DNA from 3 places in the Paenibacillus sp. FSL H3-0333 genome. Region 1 is predicted to be linked to each of the others. Evidence: predicted binding sites of a transcription regulator. Region 1 holds the regulator's gene; each other region holds the start of a gene.
The links. The regulator Rex, encoded in region 1, represses fermentation and respiration genes when NADH is low (regulators of the CRP and FNR family bind a similar motif). The targets are predictions, from matches to a motif close to TTGTGAAATATTTCACAA.

Region 1 (6,876 bases):
TGAAAAGTAATCAGAAGGTGATGGTCAGCACTCATACCATTAACCTTCAGGATCAGCTGCGGGAGCGGGATATCCCGCTCTTAACCAGCGTTGTGCCGTTCCCGTTCAAGGCCTCCATCTTTAAGGGAAGAGGGCACTATTTGTGTCTGCGCAAGTTCGAACATAGAATGAACAAAAAGGACTTTACGAGTCCAAGGGAAGAAGCGCTCACCGCTGCGCAAATGCTCGTCTGGCTGACCCAGACGACGACCGGCGATGATGAGGAGCTTAACTTAAGCGGACGGGGCGGCGATTTCTGGGAGACTGTTTCCAGTGATACCGACTCCTGCCTGGGACGCGCCTGTCCCTGGTTCCGCAAATGCTATTACCACCGGGCCAAGCATGAAGCCGGGATCTCCGATGTGGTGGTCACCAATCACTCCAAGCTGTTCGCAGATGTCAAAGCCGGGCATCAGCTTCTTCCGGCGTACGACCATCTTGTTATTGATGAAGCCCATCATCTGGAGGATATTGCCGGCAAGCATCTTGGCATGCAGATGAAATATTTCACATTCGCCCATACCCTCACCCGTCTCTATAAAGATAGCCGTAGCGGGCAGCTGCCTGCCCTCCGCCAGAGTCTGCAGTCTTCAGGCAGTGAGCAGGCCTCCGAATGGAGCGGCGTGATCGACCGGATCTATCCAGATCTGCTGACGGTGAAGGAGTCCTGGGATGCGCTTAGTGACAGGCTCTTCAGCCTGCTGCCCGAGCGCAGCGATGCCGGAGCCGGTGAAGCAGGCCAGCTGGTGGCACGCCTGCAGCCGGGCAAGAAGCCGAAGGATTGGGAGGAGCTGGCTGCCCTTGAGAATACACTGAACCTCAGTCTGAGCGATATCATCCGCAAGGGCGACAAAATGCTCAATGAGATGCGTGACACGGACAGCCAGTCCTCCTCAGACAGTCTTGTGACTGATATCGGCGGGTTATTCAAGGATCTGGCATCCATTAGAGAGCAGATCCGCTTCTTCATGAGTCTGAACGATGAGAATATCGTGTATTGGCTGGAGGGAAGCGGCAATTATAAGGGCAAGTCGCTGCAAATGTATGCTGTTCCCGTAGATGTCAGCACCCAGCTCAGGGAGCTGTTCTTCGATAAGAAGAAGAGCATTATCCTGACCTCGGCCACCTTATCCGTGGATAAATCCTTCCAGTTCATGATCGATAACCTGGGTCTTGGCGAGGCTGCCGAGCAGAGGCGTCTGATGACTGCACTGCTTCCATCGCCATTCAAGTATCGTGAGCAGGCTCTCCTGGTCATTCCCCGGGACTTCCCTAGCGTCAAGGGAAGTATAGGTGATGCCCGCTTTGTGGACACCCTCGTGCACTCCCTTGCCGAGACAGCTGTAACAACACGGGGGCGGATGCTGGTGCTGTTCACCTCCTACAAGATGCTGCGCCAGGTGTATGAACCGCTGAAGGAGGCGCTTGCCTCACAGGATATCGCGGTGCTGGGACAAGGCGTGGAAGGCGGCAGCCGGAGCAAGCTGATCCGCCGCTTCCAGGATAGCCCGGCTTCGGTCTTGCTGGGTACCAGCAGCTTCTGGGAAGGGGTGGATATCCCGGGAGAAGCATTGACCTGCCTGGCGATTGTCAGACTGCCGTTCCAGCCGCCGAATCACCCGCTGGCAGAAGCGAAGTCGGAGCTGCTTCAGGCACAGAAGAAGAATCCGTTCATGAAGCTGTCCGTGCCGCAGGCCGTCATCCGCTTCAAGCAGGGCTTCGGGCGGCTGGTCCGCACGGCGCAGGACCGGGGCATCGTAATTGTGTACGATACCAGAGTCATTGAATCGCATTACGGAAAGTACTTCCTGTACTCGCTCCCCGGTCCCAAGATGGAGCATATGCTCACCGAGCAGATGGTCCCGAGAATTGCCGAATGGCTGGATGACGGCGGGGTTTCCTAATTCATCTGCTATTGCTATTATTAATAAGTCATGATTAACCTGAAGATCCGTTCCCGCCTGCCCTGCCACTCCGGCAGGCGGCGGGGCACGGTTGCTATAATTGTACGGGTCTAACACAACTTTTAAGGAGGAGAATACATGAAATCGGATAAAATATCGGAGGCCGTCGTGCGCAGGCTACCAGTGTACCTGCGTTTCCTGAACGATCTCCAAAAACGTGAAATCTCCACAGTCTCTTCCCAGGAGCTGGGCCAGAAGCTTGATCTGAATCCCGCCCAGATCCGTAAGGATTTGGCTTATTTCGGTGATTTTGGCAGAAAAGGCATCGGCTATGATGTATCTTATCTGATTGAGAAGATCCGCCATATCCTGAAGCTTGACCAGCAAATTAATGTTGCACTGGTTGGAGCCGGTAATCTCGGTCATGCCTTGTCAAACTACAACGCTTACTTAAAGGATACGATGAAGATTACTGCCATCTTCGATGCCTACCCGCCGAAGGTGGGCCAGCAAATCAACTCGCTGGTTGTGCAGCCGATGGAGGAGCTAAGCAGTACAATCCGTTCGCAGGGCATCCGGATCGGGATTATTACCGTGCCCGACAGCGAAGCCCAGAACGTAGCTGATATTCTTGTCGATTCCGGTATCGAGGCGATTCTGAACTTCGCACCGGTTATTCTCAAGACGCCTGCCAATATCCGGATTCATGCCGCAGATTTCACCACAGATCTGCAGAGCTTGGCCTATTATTTGCATGATGGAAAGGATGAGGCTGAAGATGAGCAGTAAGATCACGATAATCAAGAATGGGCACTTCCTGGTTCCGGGCAGTGACAAGCCGGTTCTGAGCGGGTACATGACCCTGGAGAATGATTTGATTACTTACATAGGTGAAGCTGAGCCAGTAGTGGAGGATGGCGCACAGGTCGTAGACGGCAGCCGTCTGCTGTTCATGCCTGGTCTGGTCAATACCCATGGTCATACTGCAATGTCACTGCTGCGCGGATACGGCGACGATATGGTGCTTCAGTCTTGGCTGCAGGAGAAGATGTGGCCGATGGAAGAGAAATTCACTGGTGATGATGTATATTGGGGAACCTCGTTGTCCGTGCTGGAGATGCTGAAGGGCGGCACAACCACCTTCCTCGATATGTATGATCATATGGACCGGGTAGCGGAAGTGACCGAGCAGTCCGGTATTCGTGCGGTGTTGATGCGCGGCGTAATTGGGCTGTGCCCGGAAGAGGTACAGCAAGCGAAGCTCGCTGAGGCGATTGCTTTTGCCCGTAACTGGCACGGCAAGGCTGACGGCAGAATTACGACCATGCTCTCACCGCACGCCCCGTACACCTGTCCTCCAGAGTTTTTCATGAAGTTTGTGCAGGCTGCCCATGATCTGGACCTGCCAATGCACACCCATATGTCCGAGACGCGCCATGAAGTGGAACAGAACGTGGCCGACTACGGCCTGCGTCCGGTCGCACATCTGGAGAAGCTCGGAATGTTCACCCGTCCTTCGCTCATTGCCCACGGGGTTCATCTGAACGATGAAGAGATCGGGATTCTGGCCCGCCATAACGTTGGCGTGTCGCATAACCCCGGCAGTAACCTGAAGCTGGCCAGCGGGGTTGCTCGTGTTCCTGAACTGCTGAGAGCCGGGATTAAGGTCTCCCTGGGTACAGACGGCGCGGCAAGCAACAACAATCTGGATATGTTCGAAGAGATGAGGCTGGCGGCTCTGATCCACAAGGGCGTAAGCGGTGATCCTACAGCGGTACCGGCTCCTGAGGCGCTTCTGATGGCTACGGAGTACGGGGCGCAGTCTATTTTCCTAAGCGGGGTAGGCCGGCTTGCAGCAGGAATGAAGGCCGACTTCATCGCACTTGATATTGACCAGCCTCATCTGCTGCCGCATACCGATCTGCTCTCCCATGCCGTATATTCGGCAAGTGCCAAGGATGTAGAGCATGTATGGGTGAACGGCCAGCAGGTTGTGAAGCATGGACAATGCCTGACACTTGATGAAGAAGCCATCCGCCGCAAAGCACAGGAGACGTTCGAGAGCCTGCTTAAACGGTAATTCAGGGGAACGGGAAAGGAAGCAGCGTGGTGAAGAAGAAGAGGGGAAAATGGATCTGGCTGGGGATTACCGTGGTGCTGCTCCTTCTGTTCGGACTAAGCCAGTTCTATGCCTACATTATGAAGGACCAGTGGAACGAGCGGAGTGAGGCCAAGGAGCTGGCCCGGGCGCGTGCCGGACTAACAGAGGTAACCAAGGCCCAGAAATCTGTATGGAATGAGAATGAGATCTACTGGGTGCTGACCGGTAAAAATGAAGCAGGGACCGATTTGATGGTGTGGGTCCGTTTCACCTTGGAGGGCAAGCCTGCCGGAGGCGACAACGACCTGTATGCTGAGGAACTGAGCAATGGCACCTCAGAAGAGAAAATGCGCGGAATCATAGCCGCTCAGCTGCCGGACATTACGATCGAACGGCTGCTGCCCGGTGTATACAACGGGGAATATGCCTGGCAGCTATTTTACAAAAAAGACGGGCGATTCTATTATAATTTTTACCGCTTCAAGGATGGCAGTGCCATTGGTGAGGGGTACAGTCTGCCGAACCGTTAAGCGGACGGCCAGGCTTGGATTATAGGAGAAGTGGGAGATACAGTGATACTGTGCTCCCGCTTTTTTTGGTGTATCCATAAGAGTAAAGAACAGGTTAGAGCCGTTCATGGGCTTGAGAGTATATACGGGTTGCAATACCATTCATGTATATTAGATCAGCCACAGGAGACGGAATTTTAGACAGGGGGAATTGATAATATGGAAATTTTGTCCTATTTGTATCAGGCGGTGGATCTGTTCAAGGAGGAGCTGGGGGAGAATCTGTCGGGAATTTACGTGCATGGCTCACTGGCGATGGGCTGTTTTCACCCCGATACCAGCGATATCGATCTGCTGATCGTCGTACATGACAAGCTGCCCGCAGAGGTCAGTCATAGACTTGCCAGTCGTATTGTAGCTTATCATGACAGTCTGCCGAATAAGCGCGGAATTGAACTATCTATCGTCCTTAAGACATACCTGCGCAATTTTGTGTATCCTACGCCTTTTGAATTTCACTTTTCGGAAGCACATTTAGAGCGGTACAGAACTGATGAGAATTATCTGTGCGGCGGCTTTGAGGATGCTGATCTGGCGGCGCATTTTGCAGTAGTCTACCATCGCGGGTTTATCTTGTTCGGGGAGCTGATCCGCGAGGCCTTTGCGCCGGTAGACAACAGGTACTATCTGGATTCCATTATCAGGGATATCGATGATGCGCCGCAGAATATTAAGAAATCACCGGTGTATTACACACTGAATCTATGCAGGGTACTCTATTATATGCAGGAAGGTCATGTTTCTTCCAAGAAGGAAGGCGGGGAGTGGGGGCTGCAGCAGTTGCCTGAAGTCTATCACGGCTTGCTTAGACAGTGTCTGAAGGAATATAGCGGTGCGGCAGTCGCCGAAGGCTATGAACCGGGCGAATTAACTGATTTTGCGGAATATATAATGGCTGAAATCAAGCGGACTCCGAACTAAAGATTGGCCGGGCAAAAATGATAAGCGCATGAAACATCCAGAAATTAGTATCAAAAATTTTAAATATATTCACAACTTTATGTAAAATCGTATATACACCTATGATATACTACTACTTGTACTAAGACATGCTAAAGAGCATGTCAGTCTCGGAAGGGCGCTAGACACGCTGGCTGGTCTTTATTATAGAGTTATGCTCGGTCATTTTTGAGAGGAGGACGTTTCTTGAAACTGCGTCTTATGCCTGTACTGCTAACGTCTCTGCTGTCTGCTGCATTATTGTTTGGTGGCTGGTATTCCTACCGTACATTCGCGGTACAGGAGCCGCTGCAGAAGCTGGTATCATCCTACGAGGGAGTGAAGGATTCCCATATTACTATTAAACGCAATGAGGTCACTTTGAAACTGGATTTGCAGCCGGGCACGAAATTACGTGAGCTGGTGCAGTACGTATCAAGAGAAGGCAGCACTGCTATTGACGGCCGGACCCTGAAGCTGGATGTGGAACAGAAGCCGAGTGAGCTGCTGGATGAGTATTGGGATAAAGCGATGTTCTCTGTAGCGGAAGCGATGGAGAGCCGGAAGTATACATTGATACCAGCGAAGCTGGATGGACTTAAGGAGCAGGACAGCAAGTACAGCGGGGTTACAGCTACCACAGAGATTGATGACAATAATGTGTATGTAAGCCTGAGCAACGGCACTGAGAGCAAATTTATCATTCTGCCGCGTGCAGCAGCCAAGATGGGAGTGTGGAACAATGCCTAAGTACTGGAAAGAGGTTGTAGCCGGATTCGTTCCGGTCATGCTGATTTTTATGGCTTTTGTGGGGATTAATATCTTCCCTGTAATCATAGCGCTGGGTATGGTTGCCGCGCTCCTGTTCATTGCCCATGCCCGTGGTGGTCTGACAGTTAATGCAGGTGCAGATAAGAAGCGCAAGAAGAACGGCCCCTCCAAGCTGACTTTTGAAGAGATCGGCGGACAGGACAATGCCAAGCAGGAGCTGCGTGAAGCGCTGGACTTCCTGATCCGGCATGAAGAAATCAGCAAGTTCGGGATTCGCCCGCTTAAGGGAATTCTGCTTACAGGTCCTCCGGGAACAGGAAAGACGCTGATGGCTAAGGCTGCTGCGCATTATACGGGCTCCGTGTTTGTAGCTGCCTCGGGTAGTGAATTCGTTGAGATGTATGTCGGTGTGGGTGCGGGACGCGTACGCGATTTGTTCAAGGATGCCCGCACACGCGCACTCAAGGAGAATAAGCAAAGCGCCATTATTTTCATTGATGAAATCGACGTCATCGGCGGGAAGCGAGAAGGCGGACAGCAGCGTGAATATGAT
Region 2 (6,876 bases), 3.0 Mb from region 1:
TCAAGCGTTCCTTAGTATGCTTCCGGAGAAGGCTGTTTATGTGCCCGAAGGTACATTAAGCAAGCTCACATATGATGAATAATCCTTAAGGTCTTGACGCATGAGACTCTTCAATAGTGCAAATAATACTACTCTGAATGACATAAAGGAGCGAACAGATCTATGAAACTCGTCAGCGGGCAACTGCCCTGGGAACACACACTGCCTGAGCCTCCGGTATATCCGGTGCTTGAGGAAGATATAACCTGCGACTGTCTCATTGTAGGCGGCGGGATGGGCGGAGCAATGATGTCTTACCGCATGTCCCTCAGTGGAGCAGATACCGTTCTTATCGATAAAAGAACGATCGGTACCGGAAGCTCCCACGCCAATACGGGACTGCTGCAGATCGCCAATGACAAGTCGCTGACAGCTTGCATGAATACTTTCGGGGAAGAGAATGGCGTGTTGTTCTACAAGCTGTGCCAGCAGGCCATGCGTGCGATTCTTGACCTGCCCGGCAAGCTGGACATCGATCCGCAGATTATTGAGCGCAGCAGTCTGCTGTATGCCAGTACGCCGGAAGATGTTGCTATGCTGAAGCTGGAGAATGAGAATCTGGTGAAGCACGGCTTCGATTCGGAATTCTGGGAGGAGGAGAAGATCCGCGCCCATTACGCCTTCTCCAAATCAGGTGCGCTGTATTCCAAAGGAGATGCGGAGACCAATCCGCTGCGCACCGTACACAGCCTGATTCATAAAGCGCACTCCGGCGGGGTAAGGGTCTATGAGCATACCGAAGCCCTTCATTATGATTACAATGCCGACGGGGTCATCTGTCATACTGCAAACGGCCGTATCTTCGCCAAGAAGGTGGTGTTTGCTATGGGGTATGAGACCCAGGAGATGAAGAAGGACCGGGGGGCAGAGCTGATCAACACCTATGCTATTATGACCGAGCCTCTGCCGCATCTTCCAAAATGGCATGAGCAGAGCCTGCTCTGGGAAACGGCCCGGCCTTATCTGTATTTCCGGACTACTCCTGAAGGCCGGATTATCGCCGGCGGCAAGGATGAGCAGCTTACCAGCGTGGAGCGTCGTGAGGTAAGGGTCCTCTCCCAGTGTGAGCGTCTGGTCGAGGAGCTTACGGCCCTGTTCCCGGAACTTCAAGGAATCAAGGCCGAATATTCCTGGGGAGCGGTCTTCGGCTCCACCCGTGACGGACTGCCTTATATGGGGCCGCACCCGGAATTCCCGCATTGCTACTTCATTGAAGGCTATGGCGGAAACGGTACGGTCTACAGCATGATTGCCGCCGAGCTGCTTGCCGATACGCTGGCCGGCAAGAGCCGTCCGGAGCTGGAGCTGTTCTCGCTGACCCGGTCGGCCAAGCCTGCGCCTTCCCCGGCGATACAGCCTTAGAGCTGCAACACAGAAAGGGATGCCCGCATAGCATGATGGCTGCGGAGCATCCCTTTTATATGAGAACAATATAGAATAATAGCTTATTGCGCTTTTACAAATTCAGCCGACTTAATCCCTGCCTGACGTCCGAAGATAATAATCTCGGCTACCGAGTTACCGCCAATGCGGTTCTCGCCGTGCAGCCCGCCGACCACTTCTCCTGCCGCGAACAGGCCCGTAATCGCCTTGCCGTCTTTGTTCAAGACCTCAGTGTTGGTGTTGATCACCACTCCACCCATCGTATAGTGAATTCCAGGGCCGATCTGAATCGCATAATACGGAGCACCGGACAGATCATTATCCATACCGGTTGTTCTGCCGAACTCGGCATCCGACTTACTCTTCACCGCACTGTTCCATGTTTCCACGGTGGTCTTAAGTGCAGCGGCTGGAACCTTCATCTGATCCGCCAGTGCCTCGATGGTATCTGCGGTCTTGACTACACCCATCTTGATGTATTGATCTACCGCCTTGACACGGGATTTCACTCCGGCGTCGAACACGAGATAAGCGGATTTCTCAGGAAGTGTATTAATTGAAGCCGTCACCTTGTCACGGGTATCCATCTCATTGCCGAAGCGCTTGCCCTCAGCAGATACAAGAATAGCCCCTTCTCCCCGGACCGCTTCACCGATCAGGTAGGATTTCTCCTGCTGTACAGTCGGGTGAACCTGAATCTGATCCAGGTCCACGGTAGTTCCGCCGACCTTCTCAATCATGGCAATGCCGTCGCCGGTGCTGCCAATCTGGTTGGTCGTTACCAGTCCTTGCAGATCCGGGCGAACCTTGGCAATCAGTTCCTTGTTGGCACCGAAGCCCCCGGTGGTTACGATAACTGCTGCTGCGCTGATCGTTTTGTCATCAGCCTGGTTGAACAGCACCTTCACGCCGTTCACCTTACCATCCTGTACCGTAAGCTCCTTCACATCCGCATTGACGAACAGCGGAATTCCCTGCTCCTGAACATTGCGGACAAGTCCTGCTACAAGATATTGTCCCACGGCCGAGCCGTCCTCCGGACGATGGGTACGCTTCTCCTTCATACCGCCGGTAATTGTAATATTGTTCAGGCGGATTCCGATGGAATCGAGCCAGTCAATGGCACCTGCGGATTGATCCACGAAGAAGTGCAGCAGCTCCTTATTGTTCGTATCATGTCCGCCCTTAAGGGTCTCTTCATAAAACAGTTCGTTGCTGTCTTCGATGCCCTGCTCCTTCTGGAACTTGGTCTGCGAAGCATTCATCCCTGAGGAGGATTTGGTTGTATTGCCGCCGGCTACCGGCATTTTCTCTAAGATAACCGGGTTCATGCCGGCCGCTTTGGCTTCCAGCGCAGCAGACATTCCCGCACCGCCTGCGCCGACGATAACGATATCATATTTATCTTTTAATTGATCGTACGGAGTATAGCTCGCTTCGGATGCTCCCGACACGGCTTCTGCCTTCTCTGCAGGTGCAGTGGTTGCTGCCGGCTCTGTGGTCGCGCTGTTTGTTCCCTTGCTCTCATTCTTGCTGCTGCCCGCATTGTTGTTTCCGCAGCCTGCAATCACCAGCATCACGGAGAGAATGAGGATAAGCGCCGCTGTTAATCTCTTATTCATGTGAGTTGTGCCCCCTTGTGCATATTTTCACAATTATCATAGCGTCAAAGAAGCGGTTTGTGGAACCTTCCGTAAATTATTAAAGAGTTTTGTAACTAAAGTAACCAAATTAACTAAATAGCTAAACGGATGGCTGACTGCGTAAGAGTGAGAGAATTAACTTCGCTCCGGTCAGATTTATGATAGGCTTTCCCGGTCTGCATACATAACTGAAGTATCCGGAAGGAGAAGGAAGTATTGAACACCGAAAGTAACCTTAGAACGGTATGGATTATGTTTAGTGTATTTGTATTGCTGTTTCTGTTGAATTTCGGCATTCACAGCAACAATCCCGCCCCGACAGCCAGAATGTGGCTTCTGCTGGGTGTATGGGTATTCTTCATCAGCGTGCTGCTGCTTGTAAAACACAAGCTGCCGTCAACGCGGCAGATTCTGCTCTCTGTCCTGCTAGCCGCTGCTGTAGCAGCAGCCTATATCAATCTGTCTCTCTTCTCTATGATTGAGGTAAGCCTGCTCACGTTAATGGCATCGTTGGCTGTATTAAGCACCTTCAACCAGTATAGCGAAGGGAAGCTTCGTTTCCTCAACATAACCAGCGCCTCAACAATCTTCATGAGCCTATTCGTGGGAGCCGCCGCTGGAATTCTGCTCGGAATCATCAATCTAATGCTGAGCGGACAAAGCCTCGATGGATTCAGCCTGAAGCTAATCTATTTCAGAGTGGCGCTCAGTCCGGCCATTTATGAAGAACTAGCCTTACGTACCTTGTTCTATGCCATGTGCCTGTCCCTGACGCACGGCAGAGCTGATACCAGAGCCCAAAAATTCACAGTCTGGTTCATGATGATCGTTCCGCATGTGCTGGTCCACACGCCGGACAGCTTCATTCAGGGTGGAATCATCTCCGGCATCATCAGCACTCTCATGTATATCCTTCTGTTCGGCCTGCCCTTTGCAATACTGCAACGCAAGCGCGATCTGACCTCTGCCATGCTGGCACATGGTACAGTAGATATAATGCGGTTCTGTTTCCTGGGTCTTCCCCTCTAGTAGAGGGGGTGCTTCGGTAGGGTACGGCACAGTTCACACCCCCTCCTCCTCCTTCACCTCATAAGGCACATCCACGATAAAATGTGCTCCCGGCCCGCAGCCGGCGGCAAGCTCAAGATGGCCCTTGAGTTTGTCTACACTTTTCTTCACCAGATATAGGCCGATTCCCCGCTGTTCACCCTTGGAGGAGTAGCCCTGAACGATGATCTTCTCCTTCAGGCCTGCCGGAATTCCCGGACCGTTATCGCTAACCTCGCATAGCAGCCGCCCTTCTTCATATTGAAAAGCAAGCTCCACGCGCTTCACGGGTTGCTCGCGGAGCTCCCCCAGCGCCTCCAGGGCATTATCCAGCAGATTGCCGGCAATCGTAATCAGCTCATGAATCACCTGCGGATCGGCAGGCTCCGGCAGATAGCTGTCTCCGGTCAGCAGCAGCTCGATTCCCGCTTCGCGTGCCCGGCTCAGCTTCCCCAGCAGAAATCCGGCCAGCACCGGGTCCTTGATCTGTCTCGTGATCGACCCGATCTCCTTCTGGTAGTTGGTTACCGTTCCCAGAATATATTGCTGCAGCTCATCATACAGGCCCATATGTGTCATACCCATAATCACATGCAGCTTGTTCATGAACTCATGGGCACCGGAGCGCAGCGCTTCTGCATAGACCGAGACTCCCGACAGCTTCTCCACCAGCACAGCCAGCTCGGTTTCATCCCGGAAGGTAGCAATCGCGCCAACGATGTTCCCGTTCACCCGGACTGGCAGGCTGTTCACCAAAAGAGAGCTGTCTCCCAGCTCTAGCTCCCGGTCCTGTATCCCCTCTCCCTCAGCCAATACCTGCTCAAGACCCAACTCCGGCCAATACTCGGCAATCTGCCGGTTCATGGCGCTCCCGCCAATCCCCGCTGCCCGCAGAAGCCGCTGTGCTTCCATATTAAGGATGGTAATCCGCGCCTCCTGATCTACGGCAATAATTCCCTCACGCGTGGATTCCAGCATCGCACTGCGTTCCTGGAGCAGCTTGGAGATGTCCTCCGGCTCCATCCCGAACACCATCCGCTTGATCCGGGCTGCGAGGATGAATGCTCCTCCCGCTCCAAGCAAGGCTCCCGAGACCAGAATCGCAATAATCGTCCACTCATTCATCAGGACCAGCCGCTCGACCCGCTCCAGGGACAGACCGGCAATGACCACTCCCACCTGATGCCCCCGGTTGTTATAGACCGGCACGAAGCCGCGCAGAGATCTGCCGAGCGGCCCGGCCCCTTCGGAGATGCTCTCCCCTCCGCGCAGCGATATCTCCTGACCGCCTCCCGCAAAGGGCAGTCCGACCAGCGAGGCATCCGGATGGGAATAGCGGATTCCCTTCATATCTGTCACGACCACGAACATAATATCATTACGGCGGGCGATTCTTGAGGTGTAGTCCTGAATCTCCTTGCTGTTGCCTTCACTGAGTCCCTCCGAGACCAGCGGAATCAGGGCGATAGTACGGGCAATCGTAATCGCCTTATCCTCCAGTGCCTGCCGGGTCTGCGGAATAATCTGATTGCGGAAAATAAAATATAAAATCAGCAATACCAGCAGGACAACGGCAGACACCATGACGGCAATCATTGTGCGCAGACTGTAGCTTTTTTTCCTGGCCACTGGTGCGAAGACCTCCCTTCATGTCCCATATTCCTATACCATTCGAACTATATTAGTTGAACCTGAATTTGTAAAGCTACTCCCGGGGATGGCTTCCTGGGGATGGAACTATGCAGCAAGCCCAGCCGTGCTGCCGGAGACAGGAGGGCTGGGCTTGCTCAGGTGATATGACCACAACTCTTTTATAAGCAATTGAATGATGACTTACTGCTTCTTGGCCTGTTCCAGCGCCTGGGTCACCGCTTCAATAATCCCGCCGCTGGAGCCGGAAGCACCGGAGAGGGCATCTACGCCTTCTGTGGTTTGCTTTTCAATAATTTCAGGAATCGTATTCTCCACGGCCGCATCGATCATCGCCTGCGTCTCCTTATGCTCCTCTACGGTAATAGCGTCGATCTTCTCATCCTTGATCTCTACCGCTACTTTAATATCACTCTTGACCCCTTTGCCCGTACCATCATATGTCCCGTCCACATACTTGCCGGAAGATGAAGAGCAGCCCGCCGTTAATACTGTTGCAGCCGCGAGGGCAGAGAACAGCAAGGTTTTTGTCCACTTGTGCATGAGTAATTCCTCCTTCTGAAAGTTCCTATTTCTTAAGTGCCTTCACAGCTTCATCCGCTGCAATCCGCCCGAAGGTAGTGATGTCTGCCAGTGCATTACCGCCCAGACGGTTCGCGCCGTGTACTCCGCCGGTTACTTCGCCCGCAGCATACAGCCCGGCAATGACCTGATCCTTGGTATCCAGTACCTGAGCCTGAGTGTTAATCGCTACTCCGCCCATGGTATGGTGGATTCCCGGTGTTACCTGAATTGCATAATATTTACCCTTTTCAAAAGACAGCTCAAGATCCGGCCGTTCAAACTCTGTATCCTTACCGGAAGCAACGAAGCCATTATACGTTTTCAGTGTATCCGCAAGTGCTTTGCCATCTACACCAATCTGTGCCGCCAATTCTTCAGGTGTTGCCGCTTCTTTGACTAGATCCATTCCAAAATAAACCTCAGTTGCCTTCAGGTTCGCACGCAGCTCATCATTGAAGATCAGATAAGCTACTTTGCCGGATTGGGCTAGAATATTCTGGGACACGACATCGCGGGTCAGCAGTTCATTCGTGAATCGCTTGCCTTCGCT
Region 3 (6,876 bases), 1.8 Mb from region 1:
TGCAGTTCATGCTCCGGTAAAAGCTTGCTGCGTACAAATCCGATTTTCTCATAGACTCTGAGTGCCCTGTGATTCCAGCACTGCGGGTCCATGACAATGAGGTCTGCCTGCTCTGCTTCGAGCAGATGCTTCACCATCCCACCTACCAGTAGCGAACCTATCCCCTGGCTCCATAGCTGCGGCTCACCAATGAACTGATCCATTCCGTAGACCTTTCCCGTATAATCTGCGTAGCCGTACTCCGTCTGCTCTTCCCTGCCAACAGGATAGAACTGGATATAACCTATATCCTGACCCATGAACTGCACGATCCCACGGTATAATCCCTCTTCTTCACTTTCATAAAAATTCGTCTGTACCCGTTCCAGATCATGCGGACAGTCCCGGCCTTCATAATACTCCAGCACTGCCGGGTCCGAGAGCCATCGTACGAGCAGCGGTGCATCCTCCTGTTCCAGCCTGCGAACACTGAGGTCCCCGTTCTGAAAAAGAATCATTATGAGATCACTCCTTATATCCCTGTAGTCCTGTCACATATTTGTCAGTCTAAACCATAGAAATTGAAGTGTAAAGTCAGCACCAAGCAGCTGCTCATCAAAAAAAGTGGCCCCGCCGGTAACCGGCAGGGCCAAAAGTCTATTGTAAGGGGGTCATGGGTCTACTATACTGAGCGAAGCTTAAGGCCAGATGAAAAACACATAAAGGTTTAATGAAAATACACAGAATTCCGCAAGGATCAAAGAAAGACCCTGCCGAGGCACGGCGGGGTCTTCCACAAATGGTTCCACTGGGGGGTGGAGAACTTCACTATACTCCCCGAACCTTAAAAAAACATAAAACGGGGCTGAAGGTTTCCTTAAATTTACGTACATCATATTCCTGTCTCAAGCCACAGGAAGCTGATGTACGATCTGATCCAGGGTGACCTCCTGCAGCACATTCTCCATCGCCTTCTGTGCAAGAGAGAATACTGGAACAATAGCGCCTGCAATGTTCTTACCTACCGGACACTCCGGGTTCGGATGCTCATGGACAGAGAACAGGGAGTCCTCTTCCACCGCATTCACCGCCTTATAAATCTGCAGCAGCGTAATATCAGCTGCACTGCGGGCAAGCTTCGCTCCGGCCACACCGGGACGAACCTCCACAAGTCCTGCCTTATTCAGCATACCCGTAAGGCGGCGAATCACTACGGGGTTCGTATTCACGCTGCCGGCAATCCACTCTGAGGTGCTTTTGCCGTCTTTGTTGCTGTCAATTAAGGTTAGAATATGAATAGCCACCGCAAACCGCGTGCTAATGTTCATGTCAATCACTCCTTCACACTGGCCGGAATGCTTCCGCCAGATGCAACTATAATAGTTACATTTAGGGCAATTGTCAATCCCATGAGGAGTTTGCAGACAACAGAACACTATTCACTGTCATACGCCTGCAATGCCACCGGCAGGGCTTGAATCACCACATTACCCACTGCCGGAAGGGGCAGCAGCACTGCGCTGATGATCTCATCACGGGTTGCGCCTAGCGCTTTGGCATGCTTGACATGAAAGGGCAGCCCGCTCTCCAGCCTAACCGCCGCAAGTACAGAGATATAGGCAATCTCCTCGGTTTTGGCATCCAGGCTGCTTGCGGCATCCAGCTTCTTCACAATTTCGCCAAGGGCCTTTTGCTGCTCCGGCGCTTCCTTCATAAATGTCATAAAGGCATGACTGACTTGCGGTACATTATCCACTTTAATTAACCCTCCGATTCTGGAAACAGATTCTTGCATTCCATATCATAACATCATCTTTAGTATGAGGGTTTCTTGCATAATGCATACATTACAACTGTTAAATATTCCTATATATCTTCAAGCACTGGTCAAAATAATCGGCTTGCCCTTGGTGACCACAATTGTGTGCTCAAACTGGGCCACGCGGCTGTTGTCGGCAACGCTGAGTGTCCAGCCATCCGGCTGCTGCTCTACGAAATCAGTGCCTGTGGATAGAAACGGTTCGATGGTAATGACCTGGCCTTCTTTCAGCACCGTCGTCACACGCGGATTATAGAAGGGCAGAATCTCAAACGGCTTCTCATGCAACGCTTTGCCAATGCCGTGGCTGCACAGGTTACGCACGACTTTATAGCCGCGCTTCCGTGCTTCCGACTCCATAACCCGGCCGATCTCGTTCACCTTCATGCCCGCCCGGAGATGATTAATCACGCTCATCATGGTCTCTTCCGTACTCCGGCAGAGATGAATCAGCTTCTCATTATAAGGAGGCAATTGAAACGATACCCCGGCATCGCCAAAATAACCGTTCAGCTCGGCGGAGACATCGATATTGATCAGATCTCCGGCCTGAATTACACGTTGTCCCGGAATTCCATGCGCTACCTCTTCATTCACACTGATACAGGTCGTTCCGGGGAAGTTGTAGGTTACCTTTGGAGCAGATTTTGCGCCAAAACGGCTCAGAATCTTCGCCCCCACTTCATCCAGCTCCGCAGTCGTCATTCCGGGAACCACACTTTTCTTCATCTCGGCGATGGTGTGGCCTACTACTGCACCCGCCGCTTTCAGTCCTTGCATATCCTGGAGCGTCTCGCTCGTCATCCCTGCTTCACATTCCTCTCGTTATCAAAGCTTCACCTTGAGTATGTATCCTACAAGTATAACAGCCTTGTTACGCAGAGTGAAATCAACGTACCTCTTAGCTTATTGCACCTACAGCCTTCATCCAGGCATCGGCGATTAAGGCATGTCCGGCAGGCGAAGGGTGCACGCCATCTCCCGCCCAGAAGGCAGGTTCAGCCTTGACGGATGCCGCTGCGAACAGGCCGTCCAGCGGCACCAGCACGGCGCCGTATTCACGGGCCAGCTCACGGACTACGTGGATTTTGGGGTCCAGATCCTGACGCCAGCCCTTGCGGTCTTCCGGCACCGGCAATACGAACGGCTCCACCAGCACCAGCTTGGCATCCAGTTGCTGCTTGGTCCGTTCAATCAGATCACGGTAGGACGTCTCAAATTCAGCCGCTGTAGTCTCCTGCCCGGAATCATACCACCGCCAGGTATCATTTATGCCAATATAGATAGACACCCAGGTTGGCTTCAGCGCAAGACAATCCCGCTCCCAGCGCTCCTGCAGATCGACCGCCCGGTTGCCGCTGATTCCGCGGTTCAGGAACGTAAGATTCTTCTCTGCATACTGAAGGCCAAGCCGGGCACCCGCCATCAGCGCGTAACCAACACCCAGTGATGAGGCATCGGCGTAATTGCGTCCACAATCCGTGATACTATCCCCCTGGAACAGGATGATATCGTTCTTTTGAAATGGCATGCCTGAAATCCTCCTATGAAACATCTATAGTATGTAAACATGATCATTATAGCAAATCGGCTTTCCTGCGGACACGTTTTCATTGAAAATTATTCCTAAAACAAGAAAACCCCCTAAGGCTGCCATATGACAGTCCCAGGGGGATCTAAGGATAGATGATTAATAGGCCAGACTGAACAAGCCATGGATATGAGTCAAGTAACGGATATTGCTGGCTTCCTTCATCAGCGTTGCCGGCAGCCCCTTCAGCGGAGTGGAGTTACCGCCGACAATGGCTACACCGTCTTTGCGTCCGAGGCTGGCCAGTGTGCCGGAATTAACCGGGCTGAAGGCTTCCTGCGGCTTGTCATTAAGATAAGCGAACAGATTGTAGCCAATCAGCTCACCCATCTGCCAGGCGATCTGTGCCGTTGGCGGATAAGGACGGCCATCCGGTGCAAAGACAACAGCGCTATCTCCGGCAACAAATACATTAGGGTGTGAAGTAGACTGCAGGAATTCATTCACCGTGGCCCGGCCGCGGTTGACTTCAAGACCGGATTCGCCAACCAGCGGATTACCCTGTACCCCGCCGGTCCAGACGAAGGTGTTCGCTACAATCTGCTGCCCATCCTTGAGATCAATCTTATTATCGGCTACCTTCGTAACCGGAAGACCCGTCAGGAATTGCACCCCGCGCTTCTCCAGGCTGGCTGTAGCGCGCTCAATCAGATGATCCGGCAGGACAGGGAGAATCTTCGGACCTGCTTCAACGAGCAGAAGCTTGATCTCAGCAGGATTCACTCCATATTGCTTCGTCAGCTTAGGCAGAATATCGGCAATTTCGCCTACCAGCTCTACGCCAGTTAGTCCGCCGCCGCCGATCAGAATCGTTGCATCTGCTGCGTTGCGGGTTTTGGAGTAGTCACGAATCCGGTCTTCAATATGACGGCGGATCCGCAGCGCATCTGCTGCTGATTTCAGCACCATGCTGTATTCTTCAAGTCCCGGAATACCAAAGTATGCGGTGGTGCTGCCCAGACCGACAACGAGAGCATCATAGGTCAGCATGACGCCGTCCGAGAGAATAACCTGCTTGTTCTCTGGGGAGAACGAATTGACCTTGGCGATTTTCAGATCAATATCTTTACCGGCGAACAGCTTCGCCAGCGGCATGGCAACCGCCTGTTCAGACGCACTGCCCGCTGCAAGCCGGTGCAATTCCGTAATAATCTGATGTGTCGGATACTGATTGACTACTGTTATTTTGGCTTCCGCTTTGCTCATATATTTACGAACGGTTAAGGCACTAAGCAGGCCGCCGTAGCCTGCACCTAGAATCACTATATGTTTTGACATGATAATTCCTCCATCATTAAGTATTACGGGCTTATTTGCCCGATTGACGTTCACCGCTGACCTGCAGATAGGCATTCATGAACCGGAGAGCCTTCTGTACCTGCGGGTCCTTGATCATCTTCATCATGCCGAACAGGCTGACTGTTTCGCTGCTTGCTTCCGCGCGGTCTTTCGCTTCAATAACAGTAGCCGCCAGATTCTTGGCAGTGCCCACCACAGGACCCGCCATTTCCTTAATCGCACCGACTGTATCATTCTTAAGTACTTCATCTGTGGCAACCGACTGCACAAAATCTAGTGATTTGGACAATACACTGACCATTTGTGTGATCTGCGGCAGCTGCTCTACCAAAAGAATCAGAGATTGCTGCACCTCCGGCTTCAAAAGCTCTTTCAGCACATCCTCTCTGGGAAGAGCTGCTTCTGGTATTTCTTGTTCAGGCAGGGTTTGGGTAACGGTTTCTGACATATCGAAGTCTCCTTTTACAAATCGTATTCTTGCACAATGACATCCAATGAAACTATGTGACTATTATAACACTCTATTTGTTATTATTGTCACAATCTTTTTACCTTTGCAACCTATTTTTGTGATTATTATCACTTCCTCATCGGTTTTATCGAACTCAGTCGTTTAACAAGGTTAAATTTACAAATTATTATGTTTTTCCTCATTGACGTATACAGAGAGTCGTGATATCTTAAGCAAGTAACTAAATGTAAGTTTATTAATTAATATCAGCAATTGATTATTACTAAGCAGCATACATATTAGATGGAGGTAATGACTTATGAGTACTTTTTCCGAATTGGTGCAGTCCCGCAGATCGGCTAATAATTTCGTGGAAGGTGTTACCATTCCGCAGAGTGAGCTCGAAGAGATGTTCTCCCTGGCACGTCTGGCTCCCTCGGCTTATAATCTTCAACACACCCATTACAAGGTGATCAGCGATGACAACGTAAAGGAAGCCATCCGCAAGGACGCGTATGGCCAATACAAGATCCACACCGCATCGGCTGTTATTGTAGTGCTGGGTGACAAGAATGCCTATCTGCAGGCTCCTGAAATCTATAGCGGACTTAAACTGCTGGGAGCGATGAGCGAGGATGCATACGAGCAAACCATTCAATCTATCAACGATGCTTATACCGGGAACGATGCGTTCCAGCGGGATGAAGCGATCCGCAATGCTTCTCTGTCGGCGATGCAGTTCATGCTTATTGCCAAGGATAAGGGCTGGGATACCTGCCCGATGATCGGCTTTGATCCGGAGGCTGTGAAGGCTACCCTCGGTCTCGGCGACCATATGGTTCCGGTAATGCTGATTACGATCGGCAAGGATAACCAGCACAAGATCAGACCGCGCGGCTACCGCAAGCCGGTTAATGAGTTTGTTGAATTCATCTAATAAAAAGGGTCTTCCGGCTAATATGCCGAAAGACCCTTGTCTATATCATCCTGCCGTATTCTCAATCCATGCTCACCGCGCATACTGCAAAATCGCCACAGCCGCACGCTCCTGCCGCTTTACATCCGTGCTGTTCAAGGCTGCCTTCAGGACAGCCAGCGCCTGCGCTACTGTAGCTTCATCCACCTGAACCGGACAGGCACCGGCGGCATTCCCGCCATCCCCTGCCTGATTCCCCAGCCACAGATCGATTCGGGCTGCGGGCAGCACTCCTGAATAGGCAGTTATTCTGCTGTCAGAGGCAAGCAGCCCTGTTACAGCCGGATTAACCGCAGCGAGGGGCAGACTCTTCAGCCAGGTGACACCGCGCCGGTGGGCTGTACTATCCTCTGCGCCGCTGTGCCGGGTATCATAGAAGTAATCGCCAAGGTCCCCGAGATACACCCATTCTTCATCGGCGATCAGCACATAATCCCCATCCTGCATCGCATTGACGAAGGTATCCAGGGTATGGGTTGCACCCTCCAGCTCCTGCCCGTGATAGCCGGCGGCAGCCAGCTTGCTGCTGATCTCTTCTCTGCTATGCTTCTCCAGATCTCCCGTACCGGGATAGCCTGCACATATATAATTATCCTCCAAAAAGGACTTCAGCAGCCCGCTGCCGAGTTCCTCAAGCTTCACCCCATACAAGCTCATTTCCGTATCCTTTCCCTCCAGGCAAAGCTGCCGGAGTCTACGCAGCATTGAAACCATCCTTTTCATTATACAGCAAAGGCAGCGGGATTTGAATTCGGCAGATT

Region 2: the regulator Rex is predicted to act here: its motif matches at 3,060-3,077, upstream of MHH78_RS27570 (flavocytochrome c).
Region 3: the regulator Rex is predicted to act here: its motif matches at 5,214-5,231, upstream of MHH78_RS22970 (DUF1641 domain-containing protein).

What each region holds. Positions count from the first base shown of each region.
Region 1 is NZ_JBBODG010000001.1:3,271,948-3,278,823, forward strand. Features, by position in the region: gene dinG (ATP-dependent DNA helicase DinG) at 1-1,943, shown strand, start outside; gene MHH78_RS14360 (redox-sensing transcriptional repressor Rex) at 2,082-2,732, shown strand; gene MHH78_RS14365 (amidohydrolase) at 2,722-4,023, shown strand; gene MHH78_RS14370 (cell wall elongation regulator TseB-like domain-containing protein) at 4,053-4,574, shown strand; gene MHH78_RS14375 (aminoglycoside adenylyltransferase domain-containing protein) at 4,773-5,534, shown strand; gene MHH78_RS14380 (hypothetical protein) at 5,760-6,302, shown strand; gene MHH78_RS14385 (AAA family ATPase) at 6,295-6,876, shown strand, end outside.
Region 2 is NZ_JBBODG010000001.1:6,241,747-6,248,622, forward strand. Features, by position in the region: gene MHH78_RS27565 (NAD(P)/FAD-dependent oxidoreductase) at 163-1,401, shown strand; gene MHH78_RS27570 (flavocytochrome c) at 1,485-3,044, opposite strand; gene MHH78_RS27575 (CPBP family glutamic-type intramembrane protease) at 3,282-4,094, shown strand; gene dcuS (DcuS/MalK family sensor histidine kinase) at 4,128-5,741, opposite strand; gene MHH78_RS27585 (FMN-binding protein) at 5,946-6,305, opposite strand; gene MHH78_RS27590 (flavocytochrome c) at 6,331-6,876, opposite strand, start outside.
Region 3 is NZ_JBBODG010000001.1:5,109,727-5,116,602, forward strand. Features, by position in the region: gene MHH78_RS22940 (GNAT family N-acetyltransferase) at 1-497, opposite strand, end outside; gene MHH78_RS22945 (Rrf2 family transcriptional regulator) at 885-1,307, opposite strand; gene MHH78_RS22950 (carboxymuconolactone decarboxylase family protein) at 1,415-1,702, opposite strand; gene map (type I methionyl aminopeptidase) at 1,856-2,602, opposite strand; gene MHH78_RS22960 (SGNH/GDSL hydrolase family protein) at 2,700-3,329, opposite strand; gene MHH78_RS22965 (NAD(P)/FAD-dependent oxidoreductase) at 3,489-4,667, opposite strand; gene MHH78_RS22970 (DUF1641 domain-containing protein) at 4,699-5,136, opposite strand; gene MHH78_RS22975 (nitroreductase family protein) at 5,459-6,076, shown strand; gene MHH78_RS22980 (hypothetical protein) at 6,149-6,820, opposite strand.